DNA from 2 places in the Streptomyces luteosporeus genome. Region 2 is predicted to be linked to the other one. Evidence: riboswitches for the same ligand, from Rfam matches in the RefSeq annotation. Region 2 holds a riboswitch; the other holds the start of a gene.
The links. Region 2 has a riboswitch for S-adenosylmethionine ahead of ABD361_RS28060 (aminotransferase class V-fold PLP-dependent enzyme). Riboswitches for the same ligand answer to the same signal wherever they lie in the genome.

Region 1: it holds a riboswitch for S-adenosylmethionine, as region 2 does, so the genes downstream of both, thrC (threonine synthase) here and ABD361_RS28060 (aminotransferase class V-fold PLP-dependent enzyme) in region 2, are expected to answer to the same signal.

Annotation. Positions count from the first base shown of each region.
Region 1 covers NZ_BAAASL010000001.1:157,620-162,023, reverse strand. The annotation lists gene ABD361_RS00790 (cold-shock protein) at 1-179, opposite strand, end outside; gene ABD361_RS00785 (ubiquitin-like small modifier protein 1) at 596-871, opposite strand; gene thrC (threonine synthase) at 974-2,281, opposite strand; SAM riboswitch class I at 2,299-2,445, opposite strand; gene ABD361_RS00775 (glucosyl-3-phosphoglycerate synthase) at 2,627-3,574, shown strand; gene ABD361_RS00770 (alpha,alpha-trehalose-phosphate synthase (UDP-forming)) at 3,616-4,404, shown strand, end outside.
Region 2 covers NZ_BAAASL010000028.1:62,361-66,764, reverse strand. The annotation lists gene qcrB (cytochrome bc1 complex cytochrome b subunit) at 1-671, shown strand, start outside; gene trpD (anthranilate phosphoribosyltransferase) at 828-1,892, shown strand; SAM riboswitch class IV at 2,001-2,116, shown strand; gene ABD361_RS28060 (aminotransferase class V-fold PLP-dependent enzyme) at 2,244-3,605, shown strand; gene ABD361_RS28055 (Lrp/AsnC family transcriptional regulator) at 3,625-3,906, opposite strand; gene ABD361_RS28050 (rhomboid family intramembrane serine protease) at 3,903-4,404, opposite strand, start outside.

The sequences.
Region 1 (4,404 bases), on a different contig from region 2:
GCCTGCGGCCCCTTCTGGCCCTGCGAGATCTCGAACTCGACCCGCTGCCCCTCCTCGAGGGTGCGGTAACCGTCCATCTGGATCGCGCTGTAGTGGACGAATACATCCGCACCACCGTCGACCGCGATGAAGCCGTACCCCTTCTCCGCGTTGAACCACTTGACGGTGCCCTGAGCCATGCCTAACTCCCCTATTACTGGCCCTTGCACAGGACCGCACTTCGCGGACCCGGGTCAGACCTCACCCCCAGACAGGGTGGGGGTGTGCGCCGGAACGCGTCGACCGCGGCTGAATGTATCTGCACGGATGCCGTCTGCAACAGGTCACTCGGACGAGAAATCCGGCGGCGGCCGATCGGTTATTCGTACCGATTTCCACAGCTTCCCGGGCAAGTCGGGCCGGGCAAAACGCCACCAACCCGGCAAATCGCATCCTCGCAATGGGCACAACTTGACGGGTTCTCGTACGCACTCGGCAGTGACGCCAGAGGGGGAACGCCCCAACTGTAGCGCGCTTCAACAGGCGGAATCGCCTCGTCCGTTTTGCGGACGGGGCGATTCCGACTGCTCGCCGAGCGTGCTCGCGCGGGGCCGGCTCAGCCGCCCGCGACGGCCGGGACGATCGAGACGCCGGCCCCGTCGGGCGTGGCCGTGCCCAGGCCGTCCTCGAAGCGGACGTCGTCGTCGTTCACGTAGACGTTCACGAAGCGCCGCAGCTTGCCGGCGTCGTCGAGCACCCGGGCGGCGATGCCGGGGTGGTTCGCCTCCAGGGAGGCGATCACCTCGCCGAGGGTGGCGCCCTCGGCGGCGACCTCCGCCTGCCCGGCGGTGTAGGTGCGCAGGATGGTGGGGATGCGGACGGTGACGCTCATGGGTATGCCTCGGCCTTCTGTGCGTCGGGTGAGGTGTGAGGTGTGAGGTGTGAGGTGTGAGAGAAGGGGGACGCCCGTTCGGGCGAAGGGCCCCTGCGGGAACTACCGGCCCTGCAGGCCCGCCGCGCGGAAGGCGTCGAGCGTCGGGCGGATCGTGGCCGTCGGCCCCGCCGCGACCGCGTCGAGCGTCTTGAGCCCGTCCCCCGTGTTGAGCACGACCGTGGTCAGCTCCGGGTCCAGCGCGCCGCTCGCGAGCAGCTTGCGCGTCACGCCCACCGTGACCCCGCCCGCGGTCTCGGCGAAGATGCCCTCCGTCCGGGCGAGCAGCCGGATCGCGTCGACGACCGCCGCGTCGTCGACGTCCTCCACGCCGCCGCCGGTGCGCCGGGCGATGTCGAGCACGTAGATCCCGTCGGCCGGGTTGCCGATCGCCAGGGACTTGGCGATGGTGTCCGGCCGTACCGGCCGCACCACCTCGTGGCCCGCCTTGAAGGCGGCCGAGACCGGGGCGCAGCCCTCGGCCTGGGCGCCGAAGATCTTGTACGGCCGGTCCTCGACGAGCCCGAGGGCGACCAGCTCCCGGAGCCCCTTGTCGATCTTCGTCAGCTGGGAGCCGGAGGCGACCGGTACGACGATCTGGTCCGGCAGCCGCCAGCCGAGCTGCTCGCAGATCTCGTACGCGAGGGTCTTGGAGCCCTCCGCGTAGTACGGGCGGAGGTTGACGTTGACGAAGCCCCAGCCCTCGCCGAGCGGGTCGCCGATGAGCTCGGAGCAGAAGCGGTTGACGTCGTCGTACGTGCCCTCGATGCCGACGAGGTCGCCGCCGTAGACCGCGGCCATGACGACCTTGCCGGCCTCCAGGTCGTGCGGGATGAACACGCACGAGCGCAGGCCCGCGCGGGCCGCGGCCGCGCCGACGGCGCCGGCGAGGTTGCCGGTGGAGGAGCAGGACAGGGTGGTGAAGCCGAAGGTGCGCGCCGCCTCGACGGCGACGGCGACGACGCGGTCCTTGAAGGAGTGCGTGGGGTTGCCGGAGTCGTCCTTGACGTACAGGCCGCCGGTCACGCCGAGTTCGCGGGCGAGGTTGTCGGCCTTGACGAGCTTGGTGAGGCCGGGGTTGAGGTTGGGCCGTTCGGCGACGTCCGCGGCGACGGGCAGCAGGGGCGCGTACCGCCAGATGCTGGCGGGGCCGGCCTCGATGCGCCGGCGCAGCTCCTCGGGGTCGCCGGTGGGCAGCTCGTAGGCCACTTCCAGCGGTCCGAAGCAGGAGGCGCAGGCGAAGACGGGGCCGAGGGGGGAGCGCTCGCCGCATTCGCGGCAGGAGAGCGCGACGGCGGGTCCGAAGGCGGACCCGAAAGCGGACCCGGAAGAAGATGCAGTGGTACGGCTTTCAACGGCTTCGACGGCCATGGAGGCGAGGCCCTTTCTCCTCATCTTCCTCGCGGCGCACCTCGCCACGAGACGGAATTGGCACCTTCCCCGCCGGGAGCCTCGCGTCCGTTGCGGACGAAAGACCGGCTGGAGGGTTGCCGGGGCTTCATCGGGCCGTGTCCCTCTGCCCCTCTGGATGAGCGGTATGGCGCTGGGCGGACCCAGGCGTTTGTGCGCGGAACGACCCCGACATAGGACGGCCGTCCGCGTTGTTCAGACTGTAACGGAAGGGGTGGCCGCAGCAGAGGGCCGTCCGAACCGCGAGATGCGTCGCACGGGCGCATCGGCGACCATCGAGACGATGCACAGCAGGGAGTCCTACACGTGCTGGATGAGGTGGAGCGCTGGCTGGCCCAGCGGTCCTGGTCCGCAGCCGATCGTCCGCTCGACCGGCTTCTCGCTGCCAAACGCGGCTCGGGCACCACGGTCAGCGTCGTACTGCCGGCGCTGAACGAGGAGGCCACGGTCGGCGCCATAGCGGCGACGATCCGCCGCGAGCTGATGACGGACGCCGTCCCGCTGGTGGACGAGCTGGTGGTGCTGGATTCCGGCTCCACCGACCGTACGGCGGCGGAGGCGGCGGCCGCCGGGGCGCGCGTGGTGCACCGCGACGAGGTGCTGCCGCGCATCCCGGCGCTGCCCGGCAAGGGCGAGGTCCTGTGGCGCTCGCTGCTGGTCACCACCGGCGACGTGGTGTGCTTCGTCGACGCCGACCTGCGGGACTTCTCGGCCACGTTCGTCTCCGGCATCGTCGGCCCGCTGCTGACCGACCCGGAGGTGCAGTTCGTCAAGGGGATGTACGACCGTCCCCTCGGCGAGGCCCCCGGCCAGGGCGGCCGGGTCACCGAGCTGGTCGCCCGCCCGCTGCTGAACCTGCACTGGCCGCAGCTGGCCGGCTTCGTCCAGCCGCTGGGCGGCGAGTACGCGGCCCGCCGCTCGCTGCTGGAGCGGCTGCCCTTCCCCGTCGGGTACGGCGTGGAGCTCGGCCTGCTCGTCGACGCGCTGCACACCGTGGGCCTGGACGCCCTCGCCCAGGTCGACGTCGGCGAGCGCAAGCACCGCCACCAGGACGGCCGCGCGCTCGGCCGGATGGCGGCGACCATCTACCGCACGGCGCAGCTGCGGCTGGCCCGCGGCCACCTCGTCCGGCCCGCGCTGACCCAGTTCGAGCGAACGGCGGAAGGTTTCGTCCCGCGGACCTACCCGGTCGACACGGAGGAACGCCCCCCGATGGCCGAAATCCCGGAGTACGCCCGCCGGCATGCCGCGTAAGCGTACGTTTGAGCGGTTCCCCCCGGGGCAAGGCTGGCGACATGGTCGTTGAGCACACCCACACCGCCCCCGGCACGGCGCCCATCGTGGTCGCCTCCAACCGCGGCCCGGTCTCCTACCGGCTCGGCGAGGACGGCACGCTGCATGCGGGCCGCGGCGGCGGCGGGCTGGTCTCGGGGCTCAGCGCGATCGGCCCGGACGCCGGGGCGGTGTGGGTCTGCGCGGCCCTCGGCGAGGGCGACCGGCTCGCCGCCCGGCGCGCCGGGCGGCGGCTGGACGCCGCCGACACCGGCGACCAGCCGGTGCGGATGCTCGACATCCCCTCCGCCACCTTCGCCGCCGCCTACAACGGCGTGGCCAACTCCGTCCTGTGGTTCCTGCACCACATGCTCTGGCAGACCCCGCTCGAACCCTCCTTCGACAGCGGCTTCCGCGAGCAGTGGGCCCAGTACGAGGCGTACAACACCGCCTTCGCCGACGCCGTCGCCGAGGAGGCCGCCGAGGGCGCCGGCGTCCTCGTCCAGGACTACCACCTCACCCTCGTGCCCGGGCTGCTCCGCGCCCGCCGCCCCGACCTGCGCATCGGCCACTTCTCCCACACTCCGTGGGCCCCGCCCGACTACTACCGCCTGCTGCCCGACGACATCGCCGAACAGGTGCTGCGCGGCATGCTCGGCGGCGACCGGGCGGCCTTCCTCACCCGCCGCTGGGCCGAGTCCTTCGCCGCCTGCTGCGCGAGCGTGCTGCCCGGAGCGGAGATCCTGCCCGAGGAGGACGGCACCGCCGCGGCCGTCCGCTTCGAGGGCCGCACCACCCGGCTCGGCGTGCAC
Region 2 (4,404 bases):
TGCCGGGCTGGGAGATCAACGTCTGGGGCCACACGTTCGTCCTGGGCGTGTTCATCCCGCTGGTGATCTTCCCGCTGGTGCTGGGCGCGATCGCGGTCTACCCGTTCATCGAGTCCTGGGTCACCGGCGACAAGCGGGAGCACCACCTGCTGGACCGCCCGCGCAACGCCCCGACGCGCACCGGTTTCGGTGCCGCCTGGATCGCCGCGTACTTCGTGATGCTGATCGGTGGTGGCAACGACCTGTGGGCCACCCACTTCCACCTGTCGATCAACGCCATCACCTGGTTCGTCCGCGTCGGCTTCTTCGTGATCCCGGTCCTGACGTTCATCGCCACGCGCCGCATCTGCATGGGTCTGCAGCGCCGCGACAAGGACAAGGTGCTGCACGGTCGCGAGACCGGCATCATCAAGCGCCTGCCGCACGGTGAGTTCATCGAGGTCCACGAGCCGCTCTCGCAGGAGCAGCTGCACACGCTGACCTCGCACGAGCAGCCCAAGCCGCTGGAGCTGGAGCCGGCGGTGGACGAGAACGGCGTCGCCCGCAAGGTCGGTGCTGGCCAGAAGCTCCGCGTGAAGCTCTCCAAGGGCTTCTACGGCGAGGGGACCCAGATCCCCAAGCCCACCGCGGAGGAGTACCGGGAGATCACCAGCGGTCACGGCCACCACTGATCCCCGCAGCTGATCACTGACGACTGATCGCCACGGCAGGAGCCCCGTCCAGCGCATGGACGGGGCTCTTCGCCGTCCCGGGCCGGTCGATAGGCTGGACGCCAGACGGGGGCCAGTGGGAGCGCCCCCGCCCAGACCACTCCAGGAGTGTGGACCATGAACGTTGCGACCCCATCTGGCGGCGAGCGCTCGGTGGCCCCGTCCTGGCCGGGCATCCTGGACGCCCTGCTGCGCGGAGTGGACCTCAGCGCCGACGACACGGCCTGGGCCATGGACCGGATCATGCGCGGGGCGGCCAGCGACGCCCAGATCGCCGGCTTCGCCGTGGCCCTGCGGGCCAAGGGCGAGACCGTCGCCGAGATCTCCGGCCTGGTCCGCGCCATGTACCGACACGCCAACCTCATCGAGGTGCCCGGGCCCAGCGTGGACATCGTGGGCACCGGCGGCGACGGCGCCAAGACCGTCAACATCTCCACGATGTCCTCGATCGTCGTGGCCGGCACCGGTGCGAAGGTCGTCAAGCACGGCAACCGCGCCGCCTCCTCCGCCAGCGGCTCCTCCGACGTCCTGGAGAAGCTGGGCGTCAACCTGGAGCTGACGCCCCGCCGGGTGGTGGAGGTCGCCGAGGAGGCCGGCATCACTTTCTGCAACGCCGTCAAGTTCCACCCCTCCCTGCGGCACGTCGCCCCGGCCCGCCGTGAACTGGGCATCCGGACGACCTTCAACGCGCTCGGCCCGCTGACCAACCCCGCCCGGGTGCGCGCGCAGGCCACCGGCGTCGCCGACGCCCGCATCGCACCGGTGCTGGCCGGGGTGCTGGCCGAGCGCGGCTCGACGGCCCTGGTCTTCCGCGGCGACGACGGGCTGGACGAGCTGACCACCACCGCCACCTCGCGGGTGTGGGTCGTGCGCGACGGGCGGGTGCACGAGGAGGCGTTCGACCCCCGCGAGGTGGGCCTGGAGATGGTGCCGGTGGAGGCGCTGCGCGGCGCCGACGCCTCGTACAACGCCGACGTCGCCCGCCGCCTGCTCGCCGGCGAGACCGGCCCCGTACGGGAGGCGGTGCTGCTCAACTCCGCGGCGGCGCTGGTGGCCCTGGCGCCCACCGACGCGCCGCTGCCCGAGCAGATCCGCGCCGGCATGGCGCGGGCGGCCGAGTCCATCGACTCCGGCGCCGCCCTGCGCACGCTGGAGAAGTGGGTGGCGGCCAGCAACGCCTGAATGAGCAACGCCTGAATCAGCAACGCCTGAGCCCTTTCCGGCCAGGTGCGTCTCGCCCCGTGGAACGACGGTTCCACGGGGCGATCACGTATGCCATACTCCTGCCCAGGTCACGAGTGACAGCGTTTCGGCCCCGGCCTGCTGTCCGGCAACCCTCCTTCCGTGGCGGGGTGCCCCGGGTGATGACCGGGCCGCAGGCAGGACGTCTGCGGCAAGCGCGGATCCCTCGCCAGGGATCCTGGTCGTCGAGGGAGATCCTTCCGTGATGCAGCGAATGCGCTAGGGCTCGAAGAGCCCCTTCTTTGCGTACCTCTCTTCTTCTGCTCGCCTGTTCACGTACGGGAGTTCGCCATGCCTGCCGCCGCCGTCGCCACCGAGAGCCCGGTTCGTCCCCCGCTACCCGTTCTGGGGGGCGACGTCCGCGTACCGCTCGTCACCGGGGGCGAGGTGACGTACGCGGCCCTCGACTACGCCGCCAGCGCCCCGGCCCTGCGCCGAGTGTGGGACGACGTCGCCGCGTACGCGCCGTACTACGGCAGCGTGCACCGCGGCGCCGGCTACCTCTCGCAGCTGTCCACCGACCTCTTCGAGAACAGCCGGGCCACCGTCGCCCGCTTCCTCGGCTGCCGCGAGGACGACCAGGTCGTCTTCACCCGCTCCACCACCGACTCGCTCAACCTGCTCGCGACCGTCCTGCCCGCCGGCTGCCGGGTGTTCGTCTTCGAGACCGAGCACCACGCCGCGCTGCTGCCCTGGGGCGAGGGCCGCCTCACCTGCCTGCCCGCGCCCCGCACGCCCGCCGAGGCGGTCGCGACCCTGGAGCGGGCCCTCGCGGACCGCGAGCCCCACGGGCCCGCGCTGGTGTGCGTCACCGGCGCCTCCAACGTCACCGGAGAGCTGTGGCCCGTACGGGAGTTGGCGGCCGCGGCGCACGCCCACGGCGCGCGCATCGTGCTGGACGCCGCCCAACTCGCCCCGCACCACCCCGTGGACATCCGGGGGCTCGACGTCGACTGGGTCGCCCTCTCCGGCCACAAGCTCTACGCGCCCTTCGGCGCCGGGGTGCTGGCCGGCCGCCCCGACTGGCTGCGCGAGGCCGAGCCGTACCTGGCCGGCGGCGGCGCCAGCCGCCGGGTCACGCGGCTCCCCGACGGCCGCCTGGAGACCGAGTGGCACACCACCACCGCCCGGCACGAGGCCGGCTCGCCCAACGTCATCGGCGCCTATGCCATCGCCTCCGCCTGCCGGGCGCTGACCGAGGCGGGCTTCGAGGGTCTCGTCGCGCGCGAGAGGCACCTGGTGGCCCGGGTGCGCGAGGGCCTTGCCGAGGTGCCGGGCGTACGGGTGCTGTCGCTGTTCGGCCCCGACGCCCCGCGCGTGGGCGTGCTCTCCTTCGTCGTCGAGGGCTGGAACAGTTCGCACCTGGCCGCCGCACTGTCCGCCGAGTACGGCATCGGGGTCCGCGACGGGCTTTTTTGCGCCCACCCGCTGGTGCGCACGCTGCTGGGCGCCGGGCAGCAGGAGGCGGGGGAGTGCGGCGCGCCCGACGAGGGCCGTGCGCACAGCGCCGTACGCGTCAGCTTCGGCGCCGGTACGCCCGACGAGCACGTGGAGCGGTTCGTCCGGGCCGTGCGCGAACTGGTCGCCCATGGCGCGCGGTGGCTCTACCGCACGGAGGGCGGCCGCTGCGTGCCCGCGCAGCGGGCGGCGTGAGGGGCAGCGGCGTGCGGAATCAGTTGTCCAGGCCGATGGCGAAGGCCGCTTCCAGGTCGTGCTGGGAGTAGGTGCGGAAGGCGATGTGCGTCTCCGTCGAGGTGACGCCGGTGACCTTGCTGATCCGGCCCGGGATGACGTCCGCCAGGTCGTCGTGCCGGGCCACCCGCACGATCGCGATCAGGTCGTAGGCGCCGGTGACCGAGTAGACCTCGCTCACGCCGTCCAGCGCGGCGATCGACTCGGCGATCTCGGGGATGCGGTCCACGTCGGTCTTGATGAGCACGATCGAAGTGATCACGTCGTTCTGTCTCCTTCGGTGGACCCGGTTTCGGTGGCCCCGGCTGCGGCCCTCACTCTAACCGCAGGCGTGGGGTGCACCCAGGCGTAGCCGAATCCGAGTGCGAATCCCAGCACGTGGGCGAGGTAGGCCACCCCCGGCCGCCCCGCCTCCGTGCCCGCCGCCAGCCACTGCAGGGCGAACCAGAACAGCAGCACGACCCAGGCGGGAAAGCGCAGCGGCAGGAAGAAGAGGAACGGGAAGAGGCTGGTCACCCGGGCCCTGGGGAAGAGATAGAGGAAAGCGCCGAGCACACCGGAGATGGCGCCGGACGCCCCCACCAGCGTGCGGTCGGAGCCGGCGTGCACGACCGCGTAGCCGAGCAGGGCCAGATAGCCGGTGACGAGGTAGCACAGGGCGAAGGCGGCGTGTCCCAGGTGCGCCTCGGTCATGGCACCGAAGACGTAGAGGAAGAGCATGTTGCCCAGCAGATGCAGCCAGTTGCCGTGCACGAACAGC